2 regions of the Paenibacillus sp. PSB04 genome follow, and region 2 is predicted to be linked to the other one. Evidence: a T-box and tRNA genes for the amino acid it is inferred to sense, from the RefSeq annotation. Region 2 holds a T-box; the other holds one or more tRNA genes.
What was found. A T-box is a leader RNA that pairs with one kind of tRNA and senses whether it is charged. The one in region 2 lies ahead of trpS (tryptophan--tRNA ligase), so its partner is inferred to be a tRNA-Trp.
Positions count from the first base shown of each region.

Region 1: it encodes a tRNA-Trp, which carries the amino acid that the T-box ahead of trpS (tryptophan--tRNA ligase) is inferred to sense. The anticodon was not compared.

Region 1 covers NZ_CP081301.1:545,175-552,148, forward strand. The annotation lists gene K2F33_RS02850 (sensor histidine kinase) at 1-655, opposite strand, end outside; gene liaF (cell wall-active antibiotics response protein LiaF) at 671-1,318, opposite strand; gene K2F33_RS02860 (PspA/IM30 family protein) at 1,492-2,196, opposite strand; gene K2F33_RS02865 (PspC domain-containing protein) at 2,200-2,688, opposite strand; gene K2F33_RS02870 (PspA/IM30 family protein) at 2,693-3,367, opposite strand; gene K2F33_RS02875 (LiaF transmembrane domain-containing protein) at 3,446-3,751, opposite strand; tRNA gene K2F33_RS02880 (tRNA-Leu) at 4,385-4,464, opposite strand; tRNA gene K2F33_RS02885 (tRNA-Arg) at 4,483-4,559, opposite strand; tRNA gene K2F33_RS02890 (tRNA-Cys) at 4,572-4,645, opposite strand; tRNA gene K2F33_RS02895 (tRNA-Gly) at 4,655-4,729, opposite strand; tRNA gene K2F33_RS02900 (tRNA-Gln) at 4,736-4,810, opposite strand; tRNA gene K2F33_RS02905 (tRNA-His) at 4,833-4,908, opposite strand; tRNA gene K2F33_RS02910 (tRNA-Trp) at 4,940-5,013, opposite strand; tRNA gene K2F33_RS02915 (tRNA-Tyr) at 5,024-5,109, opposite strand; tRNA gene K2F33_RS02920 (tRNA-Thr) at 5,113-5,188, opposite strand; tRNA gene K2F33_RS02925 (tRNA-Phe) at 5,212-5,287, opposite strand; tRNA gene K2F33_RS02930 (tRNA-Asp) at 5,345-5,421, opposite strand; tRNA gene K2F33_RS02935 (tRNA-Met) at 5,459-5,532, opposite strand; tRNA gene K2F33_RS02940 (tRNA-Val) at 5,568-5,643, opposite strand; tRNA gene K2F33_RS02945 (tRNA-Glu) at 5,851-5,925, opposite strand; tRNA gene K2F33_RS02950 (tRNA-Ser) at 5,935-6,026, opposite strand; tRNA gene K2F33_RS02955 (tRNA-Asn) at 6,031-6,106, opposite strand; rRNA gene K2F33_RS02960 (23S ribosomal RNA) at 6,173-6,974, opposite strand, start outside.
Region 2 covers NZ_CP081301.1:2,261,384-2,268,357, forward strand. The annotation lists gene K2F33_RS10630 (NADP-dependent oxidoreductase) at 360-1,274, opposite strand; gene K2F33_RS10635 (LysR family transcriptional regulator) at 1,479-2,345, shown strand; gene trpS (tryptophan--tRNA ligase) at 2,473-3,486, opposite strand; T-box leader at 3,804-4,114, opposite strand; gene K2F33_RS10645 (sensor histidine kinase) at 4,528-6,336, shown strand; gene K2F33_RS10650 (response regulator transcription factor) at 6,388-6,974, shown strand, end outside.

The sequences.
Region 1 (6,974 bases), 1.7 Mb from region 2:
GCGGTTTGCCTTCCAGATAGACCGGCCGGAGATGCAGCAGCAGCGCTCTCATTTCCGATTGGGCCACGGCGGCCATTTCTTCGATGAGCGCGACCTGGCGCTGAGCCTTGTCAAAATCCTTCTCAAGCGTCCTCCCCACGGCCGTCGCCGTCATCGATATCGCAAACAGCTGCTGGGATACCGCATCATGCAGCTCCCGGGCCAGCCGCTGGCGCTCCTCTACGATCGCCGATATCCGCGCCTGCTCGGCCAGCTGGGCATTGTTCGTGGATAAGCGCTGAAGGGAGTTGACCTGCTCCTCCCACTTTTTGCTGATGCGCCCAAGCTGCTCGCCAAGGCGCCCGACCTCGTCGCTGCCAAGCTCCGGTACGGAGCGGGCGACGTTCCCTTTTTCCCAGGAGAGCAGCGTTTCCCGCAGCCGTTCCAGCTTCAATTTTACCCGATAGCTCTGATAGAACCCGAAGATAGCTCCCAGACCGATCGGAACCAGGATCAGCGTAGCACCGGCCTGCAGCGTTTTTTGCCAAGAATCAAACGGGGCCAAATAACCATATGTATAAAGTACGTAAAAAATGATCAGGAGCATAACAAAAGAAAGAAGGGCCCCCTCGCCCATGCTCCGGGAGACCATATTAGCCGGTTTTCTGGTTTTCATCAGGGAACCCACCTCCTATGACAGATCAATATCAACATCTCCTACCAGGTAGGAAATATGGAATTTAACTTTGTATTCGCTGGTCTCATAATTAGGGGATTTCCAGTTCAAACGGTTCATCAAGCCGTTATCCCGGTGCCCTCTGAAATCGATCGCGCCGAACAGGACGAACACTTCAAGCTCCACCCCGTAATACTCCGGAATTTTAATGTCCGTATCCCCCATGATGCCTTGAAACATCATCACCGTACGGTGTTCCTCGGGGATCGCAAGCGACAAATCCAGATCGGCTTCGTTGATGACATGCCAGACGCTCTGGCTTCTCATAGCCCAAGGGACCTGGTCCCAATTGTAATGCCCCGAAAAACCCTGCTTCTGCAGGTACCCATCCCGGTTCTGTACCTTCCTTGCCTTTACAAAAAACCATCCCAGGGAGATCAGCGCAATCCCCAGCACGATCAGCAAATGATCAATCAGCAGCAGGATGGCGCCCACCGCCACAAGACGGTAGCCCCTCTTCACTTTTCCGCCGCGAATCGTATAAATTCCCATAAGAATGAATAAGAGGGCGACGATGGTAAAAAAGCCGACCCACCTGCCGAAGAGCATGAGAAGGCCGATCCCGATGAGAATCAGCGCAATGAAGCGATTTCTTTTTTCCATGCCGCACCTCCTTATGATGTCTTGGTTTATCGGAAAAGTAAGACCGGAAAAGCCATAGGGTTGTGACGGGCACACTCCTTATGGCTTCACCGGGATCCAGGAAGATGTGAATGAGGTCTCGCGCCCTTATTCCATTCTTCCTAGCATATCATATTGTCCGCAGAATTGAATACTTATTCTTTATTCGATTTGGAAGGAGCGGCAGCCGGCGGGTTCAGCTTGCTTTTCAGCGCGCTGAGCTGTTCTTCCACCTTCAGCTGCTTCTCCGCATCGACCGGGCTGGTGAAAGCGGATGTATCCGGACGGTAAGGGGCACGCATCACATCGGCTTCAGCTTCCATTTGCATGATCTTTTCTTCCATGCGGTGGAATCCAAGGGACGCGCTGCCGCTTTCGATCGTATGCAGGCTGCTGATTTGAGACATTTGCTTTTTGGCTTTCGCCATTTGCGCACGGGCTACGAGCTCATTGCGCTTGTTGCGCATTTTGTAGAACTCGTCTTTCATGTCATGGAGCTGCTGTACCAGTTCTTTAGCTTGTGCCTCGGATTGAGCGTGCAGTTCTTGGTACTCGGACAGTTTTTGGTCAAAATAAATCTTTTCCTCGAGCAGCTTGCGCGCTACTTCTTCCTGGCCGTTACGAAGTGCCAGTTCAGCTTGTGCCTCACGTTGGCCGGCCATCTTCACGGCTTCTTCCACGCGCTGCTTCATGCGGCGTTCATTGGCCATTTGCTTCGCTACTGTAACTTCCGCGTCATGGATTTCTGCCTCCATATCGCGCAGATACTGGTTCAGCATAATTACCGGATCTTCAACTTTATCCAATACCTCGTTCACCGATGCTTTCGTCATATCCTTAATTCTTTTAAATACTCCCATGTTTTACACTTCTCCCTTCTCGTACTTAGATAATTTTTTTTTCAATTCCTCAAGCTCTTTCTTCATGGCTTTCTTCTCGATATCTTCCATCATGGCGTCCAGGTCGGATGCGGACGAGCTGTATCCGCCCGGTCTGCCTCCGCCGTAAGGCGAACCGTTGTATTTGGCTCTAGGGTCAAAAGATTGGGCACCATAAGCGCCGTTGCCTTGCTGACCGTTGCCGTAGTAGCTGCCGGACCCCATACTATTGCCGTAGTATCCGCCCCCAGCTGCCCCCGGTCCCGGTCCATATGGATTAAAAGGTGTCGTAGGTTCTTTAGGGATGACCAAAGCCGCGATAAAGTAGATGAACAGCGTGGTCCCGCCGGTAAATGGGATACTGATCAAAAACAGGATCCGCAGCAGCGTGGAATCGATGCCAAAGGTATCGGACAGACCGCCGCACAAACCGGTGACCATTTTATCGCGGGTCGATCGGTATAGCTTGCTCATGACGTTACTCCTTTCCGCTGTTGTTCAGCTTTTCCTTCAGGCGGGCCAGCTCCCTTTCCAGCACGCTGGATACCGTTCCGCTGGCTTGCTCGAACAGTTCCTGACCGCCGCGGCGCAGGTCGCGCAGACTGCGTGCTTCAAATTCCCAATCGGAAATGCGGTCTTCCAGACGGTTGAACATCTTGGGAACATCCTGTCCGCCAAAACCTTCCATGCGCTGATTCATCCGCTGCTGAAGTCTGAGGGTTTCCATCCGTGCCGCGTAGTATTGACGTTTGCTGTACACAGTTTGGTACTCCAATTTCAGGTCGTTCAGTTGATTTTCCAGCTCGGTGAGCGACTGGCGGGTTGTATCCAGCAGTCCTCCGTATTGCTCGAGCTTTTCTTCATAGATTATTTTTTCCTGCAGTGCGAGCTTGGCTAGATGATCCTCGCCGGCCTTCAGAGCCAGCAGCGCCTGCTCCTCACGCTTTTCCTTCATGTTGGATGCCTGATCCACTTGCTGCTTCAGCTGTCTCACGTGAGCGGAGTACTGCTGAACGAGCTTCTCGGCTTCCATAATATCGTCACGCGTTGATGCCAAAAACTGATCGATCAACCGTACCGGGTCCTGACTTTGTTCCAAACGTTCATTTAATGTCGCTACGGTGATATCCCGTACCCTGCGAAATACGCTCATCTGTTTTTGCTCCCTCCTTATAAGCTGTGATCGCCTATTCGTTTGATTGTATTTATTGAAGGTAATTCTTTGTTACCGTTACATCCACTTCGACGACTTCTTACCTTTCAGCAGCATAATCCCGAACACTACCAGGGCAATTCCCAGCAGCGGTCCGATGATCCAGGACAGCTTCGCCAGAAGTCCCATGACACCGAATGCGAGGATAATCGTACCGATGACCACCTTACCTCTGCGAATTCCATAATAGCCGAGCACGATCATCAGGATCGGGAAGATCAATCCGATCAGCCTGCCGAATAATGGAGCGAATACTCCCAGGAGCATCAGTGCCCCGATTGCGATCAATACGATCGCCCAACCAGAAGTTTTATTTGTTCTCATGCATTGTCACCGCCTTTCGTTTGTATCAACCTTATGACTCTATTTTAGGTTCAATCCGGGATTTCCAAAACGGACCCCAGACGGTTTTTAATCCTAGACCTAAGTCGGGGGAAGGCTCGGACCTTAGACGAAGCAAGCTTTTTCTGCATGTAACGCGGCAGCCACATCCTCCACTGGCAGCTCCAATTGCCCGTTTATAGGGCATGATCAGCACGCTATGGAACTTCAATGAGCAGTTTACTTATACAATGCTTGGAATAGGAAATCGTTGGAGGCTCTGAGCAAGGGATTTGGCACTTAACTAAAGAAACATTGAGCCTGTTTAGCCCAGGTAAAGCCGGCTGGAATGGTTTATCAACTTTAAACAAGGATGGGGAAAACGTTCAAAGGGAGTAATGGTAGAACGAACGGATTGATCAGAGGATCTTTAAATATCATACAGTCATACAAATAAACGCAATACGAATTATCATGGCCGCCTTTCAGCGGGATATCATCAGGTGGCTGATTGGAAGGAGAAGTGCAAGTGTACTGCAGGATGAGGGATTAACGAACGACGAACGATGGCTCGGTGTACAATGTTAGTCTATACAAGAAAAAGCCTTGGATATTTTCCAAGGCTTTTCTCTATGATGCCGGTGAAGGGACTCGAACCCCCACGGTTTCCCTCACGATTTTGAGTCGCGCGCGTCTGCCAATTCCGCCACACCGGCATATTCAGTTAAAAAAAATGGCGCGCCCTAAGAGATTCGAACTCCTGACCTTTTGATTCGTAGTCAAACGCTCTATCCAGCTGAGCTAAGGGCGCATATGAAGTTAATGGAGGCGCCACCCAGATTCGAACTGGGGATAAAGCTTTTGCAGAGCTGTGCCTTACCACTTGGCTATGGCGCCGAAATCAAATGGAGCGGACGACGGGAATCGAACCCGCGACCCTCGCCTTGGCAAGGCGATGCTCTACCGCTGAGCCACGTCCGCTTAAACTGGCTGGGGATATAGGATTCGAACCTATGCATGACGGAGTCAAAGTCCGTTGCCTTACCGCTTGGCTAATCCCCAACAAGATTGTCATTATAAGTTATGGGGCGATCGATGGGACTTGAACCCACGAATGCCGGAGCCACAATCCGGTGCGTTAACCCCTTCGCCACGACCGCCATAATAAAAGATATGAAGCTGTATTTCGAATGGCAGGGGCAGCAGGAATTGAACCCACACTAACGGTTTTGGAGACCGCTGTTCTACCTTTAAACTATGCCCCTATAATAAAACTGGTGGAGGCTGATGGATTCGAACCACCGAACTCGTACGAGAACAGATTTACAGTCTGCTGCGTTTGGCCACTTCGCTAAGCCTCCATATGGTGCCGGCGAGAGGACTTGAACCCCCAACCTACTGATTACAAGTCAGTTGCTCTACCAATTGAGCTACACCGGCTTTTATGCTTATTATTAAATTCATGGTGGCTCGGGACGGAATCGAACCGCCGACACGAGGATTTTCAGTCCTCTGCTCTACCGACTGAGCTACCGAGCCTAATTTTGTTTCTATCAAGAGTATTATTGCAACAAACTAAACTCTCAAGAAAATAAATGGCGGAACCGACGGGATTCGAACCCGCGATCTCCTGCGTGACAGGCAGGCATGTTAGGCCTCTACACCACGGTTCCACGGCCAATTATGTATCTCCATAAATAAGGAGATAAATTGCGGGGGCAGGATTTGAACCTGCGACCTTCGGGTTATGAGCCCGACGAGCTACCGGACTGCTCCACCCCGCGTCATTAAAAAATATTTATTTTCTTTAAAGTATACATGGTGGAGGCTGAGGGGATCGAACCCCCGACCCTCTGCTTGTAAGGCAGATGCTCTCCCAGCTGAGCTAAGCCTCCATAAGAAACACTTTTAATATCTTAGCAGATAAACCACTAAAAAGGCAAGCATTTTTTCTTTTGGATTCTCATCCCTGAAGCTAATAATTAAAGTGGTGACCCGTATGGGATACTCTCACTTCGTTCGAGACTGCGATGCATATGCTATCGAAGTAACGCTCCGACGAACCCTTTTTGGATTCTCATCCCTGATGCAAGCAATAAAAGTGGTGACCCGTATGGGATTCGAACCCATGTTACCTCCGTGAAAGGGAGGTGTCTTAACCCCTTGACCAACGGGCCAAACTATAATGGCGGAGAGAGAGGGATTCGAACCCTCGAGACGCTTTTGGCGCCTACACGATTTCCAATCGTGCTCCTTCGGCCAACTCGGACACCTCTCCATAATGGCTCCCCGAACAGGACTCGAACCTGTGACAACTCGATTAACAGTCGAGTGCTCTACCAACTGAGCTATCAGGGAACAATATTTAATTCAAGTGTTTGATCACTTGAAAACTAGATACGAAACGAATCTGTGTTTTATATTTTGGATAAGCCCTCGACCGATTAGTATTGGTCAGCTCCATGCATTGCTGCACTTCCACCTCCAACCTATCTACCTCGTCGTCTACAAGGGGTCTTACATACTGGGAAATCTCATCTTGAGGGGGGCTTCACGCTTAGATGCTTTCAGCGCTTATCCCGTCCGTACGTAGCTACCCAGCCATGCTCCTGGCGGAACAACTGGTGCACCAGCGGTACGTCCATCCCGGTCCTCTCGTACTAAGGACAGCTCCTCTCAAATTTCCTACGCCCACGACAGATAGGGACCGAACTGTCTCACGACGTTCTGAACCCAGCTCGCGTACCGCTTTAATGGGCGAACAGCCCAACCCTTGGGACCTACTTCAGCCCCAGGATGCGATGAGCCGACATCGAGGTGCCAAACCTCCCCGTCGATGTGGACTCTTGGGGGAGATAAGCCTGTTATCCCCAGGGTAGCTTTTATCCGTTGAGCGATGGCCCTTCCATGCGGTACCACCGGATCACTAAGCCCGACTTTCGTCCCTGCTCGACTTGTAGGTCTCGCAGTCAAGCTCCCTTCTGCCTTTGCACTCTTCGAATGATTTCCAACCATTCTGAGGGAACCTTGGGGCGCCTCCGTTACTCTTTAGGAGGCGACCGCCCCAGTCAAACTGCCCACCTGACACTGTCCCCATACCGGATTACGGTACCAGGTTAGAACCTAGATACGATCAGGGTGGTATCCCAACGGCGCCTCCACCCAAGCTGGCGCTCAGGTTTCAAAGGCTCCCACCTATCCTGTACAGATCGTACCCAAATCCAAT
Region 2 (6,974 bases):
TTCTGGGAATGGACGATGAGGAAGAAATTCGCTCACAAAGGCGGCCGCTGCCGCTTCTCCAGCATGAATCCGGCCAGCCCCGCTGGAATCGGGGAAGGGGGGCACCTGTGAAGGCGAGCCGACTGGAGCCCCTACACATCAGCTATCGCATCTGCTGCCACCTCGTAATCTCAAAACTCGCTTCTACTCTCTTCTAATGCACACCGATCTGCGCATAGGCCTTTAACCTCGCCCAACCGATTCACCGGCCAACCACCCTCTGGCCCACGCCCATGCGACGGATACCCCAATTGGCCGGACAGCCGGGCAACGCCGGCCGAGTCTGCTGCGAACGGCGGGGACTCCAACAGGAGCCTCCCTTACCCGATCACTAGCACGATCTTGCCTTGGCCATGCCCGCTGGCCAGCTCGTGATGCGCCGCGGCGGCCTCTTCCAGCGGGAAGGTCCTGCGGACGTGGACCTTCAGCTTGCCCGCGGCGCAGAGCTCCGCCAGCTCGGCCAGCCGCGCGGCCGAGCGCTGGCTGCGGATCATGCGGACGCCGAGCTCCGCTGCAAGCTCGCCGTCCACGATCGTGCCGATGCGCTCCCTGTCCGGGACGAGGTCCACGGACACGCGGAGCGCATCCCTCCCGGCAGCGTCGAGGGCCGCATCGACGCCGCCGGGAGCCAAGGCACGCACCCGATCGCCAAGGCCGGGGCCATAGGCGACGGGGATGGCCCCCAGTGTGCGCAGGTAGTCGTGGTTCCGCTCGCTGGCGGTCCCGATAACCGTGGCGCCCAAGGCGCGGGCAAGCTGGACGGCCATGGTGCCGACCCCGCCGGCGGCGCCATGGATCAGGACGGTATCGCCCTCGCTGACGCGAAGCTCCTGCAGGGCGGTGTGGGCGGTTTGCCCCGAAGCTGCGAGCGCCCCGGCTTCTGTCCAAGGGATGCCCGGCGGCTTACGTACGATTTGGCTGGCGGGAACGACGACGTATTCGGCGTAGCTGGCCAGCAGAGCCCAGCCGATCACGTCATCGCCAGCCGCGAAGTCCGTTACGTGGTCTCCAGCCTGCTCGATCGTTCCGGCGAAGTCATTGCCGAGAATTTGCGGAAACCGGATGCTTAGACCAGTCGGGACCCATCCCCTTTCCCGGACGGCCAGGTCGAACGGTTGAACGCCGGCCGCTTTTACGCGAACCCTGACTTCATCAGGGCCGGGTAAGGGGAGCGGCACATCCGCCGTATGCAGTACGTCCGGCGGACCGAACGCGCGGATCACCGCCGCTTTCATTGTCTGTTGTTCTGTCATGCTATCGATCATCCTTTCGGTCATTGAATATAGTAATATCAGAGCTTTTATTTCATGCCTCCTGCGGTGAGTTTGAGCAGCCTCTCTCGCCTTCGGCCTGTATTTATTCTATAATCGATCATAAATAATAAAAAATATATATAATGCTATTTATTAATAACCTTTGGTATATAAGGAGGGATTTCGATGGAACTGCTGCAGCTTCAATATTTTCGCAAAGTTGCCGAACTTGAGCACATGACCCGGGCGGCGGAGGAGCTGCGCATTGCCCAGCCTGCCCTCAGCAAGACGATTTCACGGCTGGAAGAGGACCTGGGCGTGCCGCTGTTTGACCGGAAGGGGCGGCAGATCCAGCTGAACGCCTTCGGCCGGGCATATTTGCGCAGGGTGGAGACCGCGCTGAACGCCCTGGAAGACGGGAAAAGGGAACTCGAAGATCTGGCGGGAGCGGAGAAGGGCAGGGTGAATCTGGCGACGACCACGCATAAATGCTTCTCCGACCGGATCGGAGATTTTCTGGGGATGCATCCGGGAATCCGGCTGCAAATTTCCCAGGCGGGAGAGCAGGAGAAGCGGGATAAGCTGTTGAGCGGGGAGCTGGACCTGTGCATCACGTTCCCACCGATCGAGCAGCCGGGCATCGAGGGAATTTCCTTTTTGACGGAAGAAATTTTGCTGGCGGTACCTTCGTCACACCGGTTTGCGGGCCGCAGCAGCATCCGGTTAAGCGAGGCAGCGGGGGAGGCTTTTATTTGCATCCAGAGCAGCAATCCATTTCGGAAAATGACGGATCAGTTTTGCAGGCAGGCCGGGTTTGCGCCGGATATTGTGTGCGAGGTGGATGAGCATTCGGCCGTTGGCCATTTTATCCGGGCGGGGGTAGGCATCGCCTTTATCCCTGAGACGCTGGTAGACCGGATCGGATTTTCGTTTCATGTGCTGCGGATCGAGGAACCGGTCTGCCGGCGTACTTACCAAATCGCATGGCAAAAGGAGCGCTATTTATCCCAAGCTGCGCGCGAATTTCGGGACTTCTTGGTCCAGAGCTTTTAAAGTGTGCCGCTTCGCTATTACCAATCAAAAAAACCGCCCAAGAAACGGCTTCTGCCGTATCACCTTGGACGGATATTCTCCTATGGGCTAACCGGAGGGTTCCGGGCAGCCCATTTTTATTGCTATTTTATCTCCGGGCAAAATAGTTGATCCCCATAGCCTCCCGCACTTCGCCCATCGTTTGGCGCGCGGCCTCGCGGGCTTTGGTGGTACCTGCCATCAGGATGTCGTCGATGTCGCCGGGACGCTGTTCATACCGGGCGCGGCGTTCGCGGATCGGCTCCAGCACCTCTTCGATCGCACCGGTGATTTTAGCTTTGCAGGCGGCACAGCCGAGCGTGCCCCGGGTACACATGTCATGAATATTGCCGCAGTCCTCCGGGCGAAAAATCCGGTGATACCCGTAAATCGTGCAATCCTCCGGATGACCGGGATCGGTTTTGTGCACGCGCGCCGGATCGGTTGGGGCCTTGCGAATCCGGCTGCGGACCTCGTCTGTGGTGGAATCGAGGGAGATGGCGTTGCCGAGGCTTTTGCTCATTTTACTCGAACCGTCGAGCCCATCCAGCCGCTCACCCACGATAATTTGCGGTTCCACCAGGACGGGGGCGTACAGCTCGTTAAAGCGCCGGACGATTTTGCGCGTCTGCTCGATATGGGGGATCTGGTCATCGCCGGCGGGAACCAGGGTGGCTTTGCAGAAGGTGATGTCCGCCGCCTGGCTGACCGGGTATCCGAGGAAACCGTAGTACAGATCCTCGTATCCGCGCTCGGCCGCTTCGCTCTTGATCGTCGGGTTGTGGCGCAGCGAGCTGACTGACACGAACATCGAATAAAACACCGTCAGCTCGGCGATCTCGGGGATCATCGACTGCACGAACAACGTCGCCTGGTCGGGATCAATGCCTACCGACAAATAGTCCAGCGCCACCTGCCGCACGCTTCCGGCCAGCATTTCCGGCGTATGAAAATGGGTGGTCAGCGCCTGCACATCCGCCAGCATGATATAGGTTTCGTACTGCTGCTGAAGCTGCACCCGGTTCTTCAGGCTGCCGACGTAATGGCCCAGATGCAGCTTGCCGGTCGTCCGGTCTCCGGTGAGGACAATGTCCTTGGGTTGTGAGTTTGTTGAAATTGTCATGGTTATTCCTCCTGAATTGAAATTGTTTTGTATACGGGACTTCATTTGCGATCATGTCTAGTAACCCGGTCTTCCCGGGACGCCACCACCAGCCGTCATCCATGGCCATCACCTCCTTCAGTCATACAGTTTTGCTTAAGTTGATCGGGCAGAAGGACCGGCGATAGACGCCGATACCACGCTCGGGATTGGGTCTTAAGCTCATGCCTTCCTTAGGTCAAGCTCAAGACAAGTCTCCAGTCCCCATGCGCATTTCAACGCCAAAAAAGCCCCGCCCTTGGGATCTCCATGCTGAAAAATTTCCAGACGGAGATCTATCCAAGGACGGGGCTCTAGCCCGCGGTGCCACCTTGATTGGCCGCCATCCTCTAGGGATGCAGCCCTGCTCAACAGGTACGGATTTCGGCGCTAAACGAAAAGAAATTGCGTATGCCTTCCTCGATACCCTGCCCCGGTTAACGGTGGGGACCAGCCGCCCATCCTACTGTCCGCTTCTTTGGGGAAGCGTTCCTGTTCAGACGGGGCACTCCGAAGCCCACTTCCGCGCGCGCCGCCACCGGCTTGCACCACCCGCCGGTTCTCTGTGAGGCCGCAATTCGCGCGTACTCTTCTTCATCATCGTGAAAATGGATTTGAATTATTGTAGCTCATTTTTTCGAGGAAGGAAAGAGGGCATCTGCCGTTATTCCGTTGCAATCCCGGTGCTATTTCGATCACGACACCGTTGCTAACCTTTTGCTGTTCCGCTCCCATCCCGTTGCACTCCCATTGTAATCCCGGTGCTATTCGGTCACGACACCGTGGTTAACCTTTTGCTATTCCGTTGTCATCCCGTCGTTATTCCACCGCCGCGGCCCGCCAATAACGCTGCCGTAAAATTTTACTGGCAAGCCGTCGAAAATAAATTACACTAGGACTAATCGCCCATGGGCCTGTCTACTGGGGCATATCTTACAATCGCGAATGATTGTCGTAGAAACGCACATACTTCCCCATTTTTATTGTTGGTATATTGAAGGAAAGCCGGAGGTGTTATGACTGATGAAGCGGGGGATCCGCAATCCGCTGGCGAGAATGAACGTCAGGCAGCAGATGATCCTGCTGTTTCTGGTTCTCGTCATTCCCGTGTTTATTCTGAACGGGTACGGCAACAACAGGGCGGGCCAGATTTTAAAACGCCATGTAACCAATGCTTATATAGAGCTGAACAAGCAAAATTTCAAACTGATCAGCCGCGATATTGAAACCGTTAACAAGGTGACGGCGACGGTGTTTCAGAATTCGGTGGTCCAGCAGCTGGATACGACGGGGAAAGACACGGTGCTGCAGCGGGTGAAAACCTACGAGAAGCTGGAGCGCATGCTGAGCTCGTACTCGCAGGAGAGCGATGAGCGCGAGCCGCTGTACTATTCGCTGTACGTGTACGATCCCGGCAACCATTACTTTTTTGCCCCTTATTATCCGGAGTCCAAAAAGTCCGGGGTTTATTTCTTTTCGAACGAGGCCGAGAAGCCGGAATGGTTTGATGAGGCGGTAGCCCGTAAAGGGAACGGCTATTTGCGGCTCACCGATCATTTATCCCCGCCAGCGAAGGGGCAGTATGACCAGAAGACGCTCGGCTATGTCCGCGCAATCAACAACATTGATCAGGGCGGTACGATCGGCGTGCTGATGGTAACGAACGTCGACGCGCGGATCGGCGAATCGTTGAAGACCGTGTCGCTGCCGGAAGGCGAGTTGTATTTTACCGATTGGAACAATCACATTCTGACCTCTACCCAGCCGGATGCCGAGGGCGTGCTCAGCCTTCCTCCCGAAGTAGAGCCGGGGAATTCGCCCATGGGCGTTAAGGACGTCATTACAAAGGATTTTATCTATGTTGTGGATTATAACTATGTGCTCCAGCAGAAGCTGGTGTACAAAGTGCCGGTCAAAGCGCTTTTGCAGCAGCAGGACGAAATGAAGCATGTCATCCAGATCATCTCGGTCGCGTATTTCGCCGCCGGTCTGATCATCATTTTATATTTCTGGCGGTCCTTGATGACCCCGCTGCAGAAGCTGGTTACCTTCGTCCGGCGTTATGAGCCGGGGAATGCCGTGCCCGAAACGCCGCACCGGAAGCGTAACGACGAGGTCAGCGTGCTGATCTCCACCATTTACGAAATGGCCCGGCGCCTGAACGATCTGATTCATTACAAATACGACATGGACTTAAAGCAAAAGGAAGCGCAGCTGTCGCTGTTGTACCAGCAGATCAACCCGCATTTACTGTACAACACGCTGGAGAGCATCTACTGGAAAAGCAAGATGGAAGGCAACCACGTGTCGGCCGAGATGATCAAGGACCTGTCTAAGCTGATGAAAATCAGCCTGAGCCGCGGGAGGGAGCTGATTACGCTCGGGGAGGAGCTGGAGCATGCGACCGCCTATATCAAGCTGCAGCAGAACCGATACGATTATGTGTTCCAGGTGGACATCAACGTCCCGGAATCGCTGCACCCGTTCAGCATTCCGAAAATTACGCTGCAGCCTTTGATCGAAAACGGAATCATTCATGGCATTAAAAATATGGGCGAGGACGGCGAAATCCGCATCGAAGCGGAGGCGTCCGGGGGCATCCTGCGCATTCGCATCTCCGATAACGGCTATAAACCGGTGGACATCGAAGCCATCAACCGGAACTTAAACAGTGAAACAGACGATCCTGCGGCCGGTTACGGGGTCCGGAACATCCATCAGCGGATACAGCTTCACTACGGCAAGGAGTACGGCCTTGTCTACAGCGTTCGCCCGGGCGGGGGGACGCTGGTCACGATCACGCTTCCCGTCGAAACGGCAGGCGGTTCATGACAAACAGGGGATAAACAAATATTTACAAAGTACATACAAGGGGGAGCATCCATGTTCAATATTTTGGTCGTCGACGACGAGCCGCTCATCTGCAAGGGATTAGCCGGGCTGCTGAGCACATCGGGCCTCGACATCGGTCAAGTCTACACGGCGGGCAGCGGCCATGAGGCGCTCGATATCGTCCGGATGGAGGAGGTCGACCTGCTCGTCACCGATATTCAGATGGGGGAGATGAACGGAATCGAGCTGATGCACCAGGCGAAAATCATCAAGCCGTGGGTGCAGACGATTATTATTTCAGCGCATGAAACGTTCCAGTACGCGCAAAGTGCGATTCGGCTCGGAGCCAAGGACTATTTGCTGAAGCCGCTGAACAGCGAGCAGTTTCTGGACTCCGTCGGGAGCGTGCTGCTCAAGATGGATAAACGGATACCGCAGGTGAATGAGCTTTTGACAGCCACGCAAGAGGATTTTCGCATGGAGGAACCCAAGCCCTACAAGAGCGAGCTTCTGAACCGGCTGCTGTCGGAAGAAGCGGGCCACGAATCGGGGGATCTTGATGCGGGCAGTGAATATGGGGCGCTTGGGCTGAAGGGTCCGTATTTTGCCGTCATGAAAATGAGGCTGGACCTTTCCTC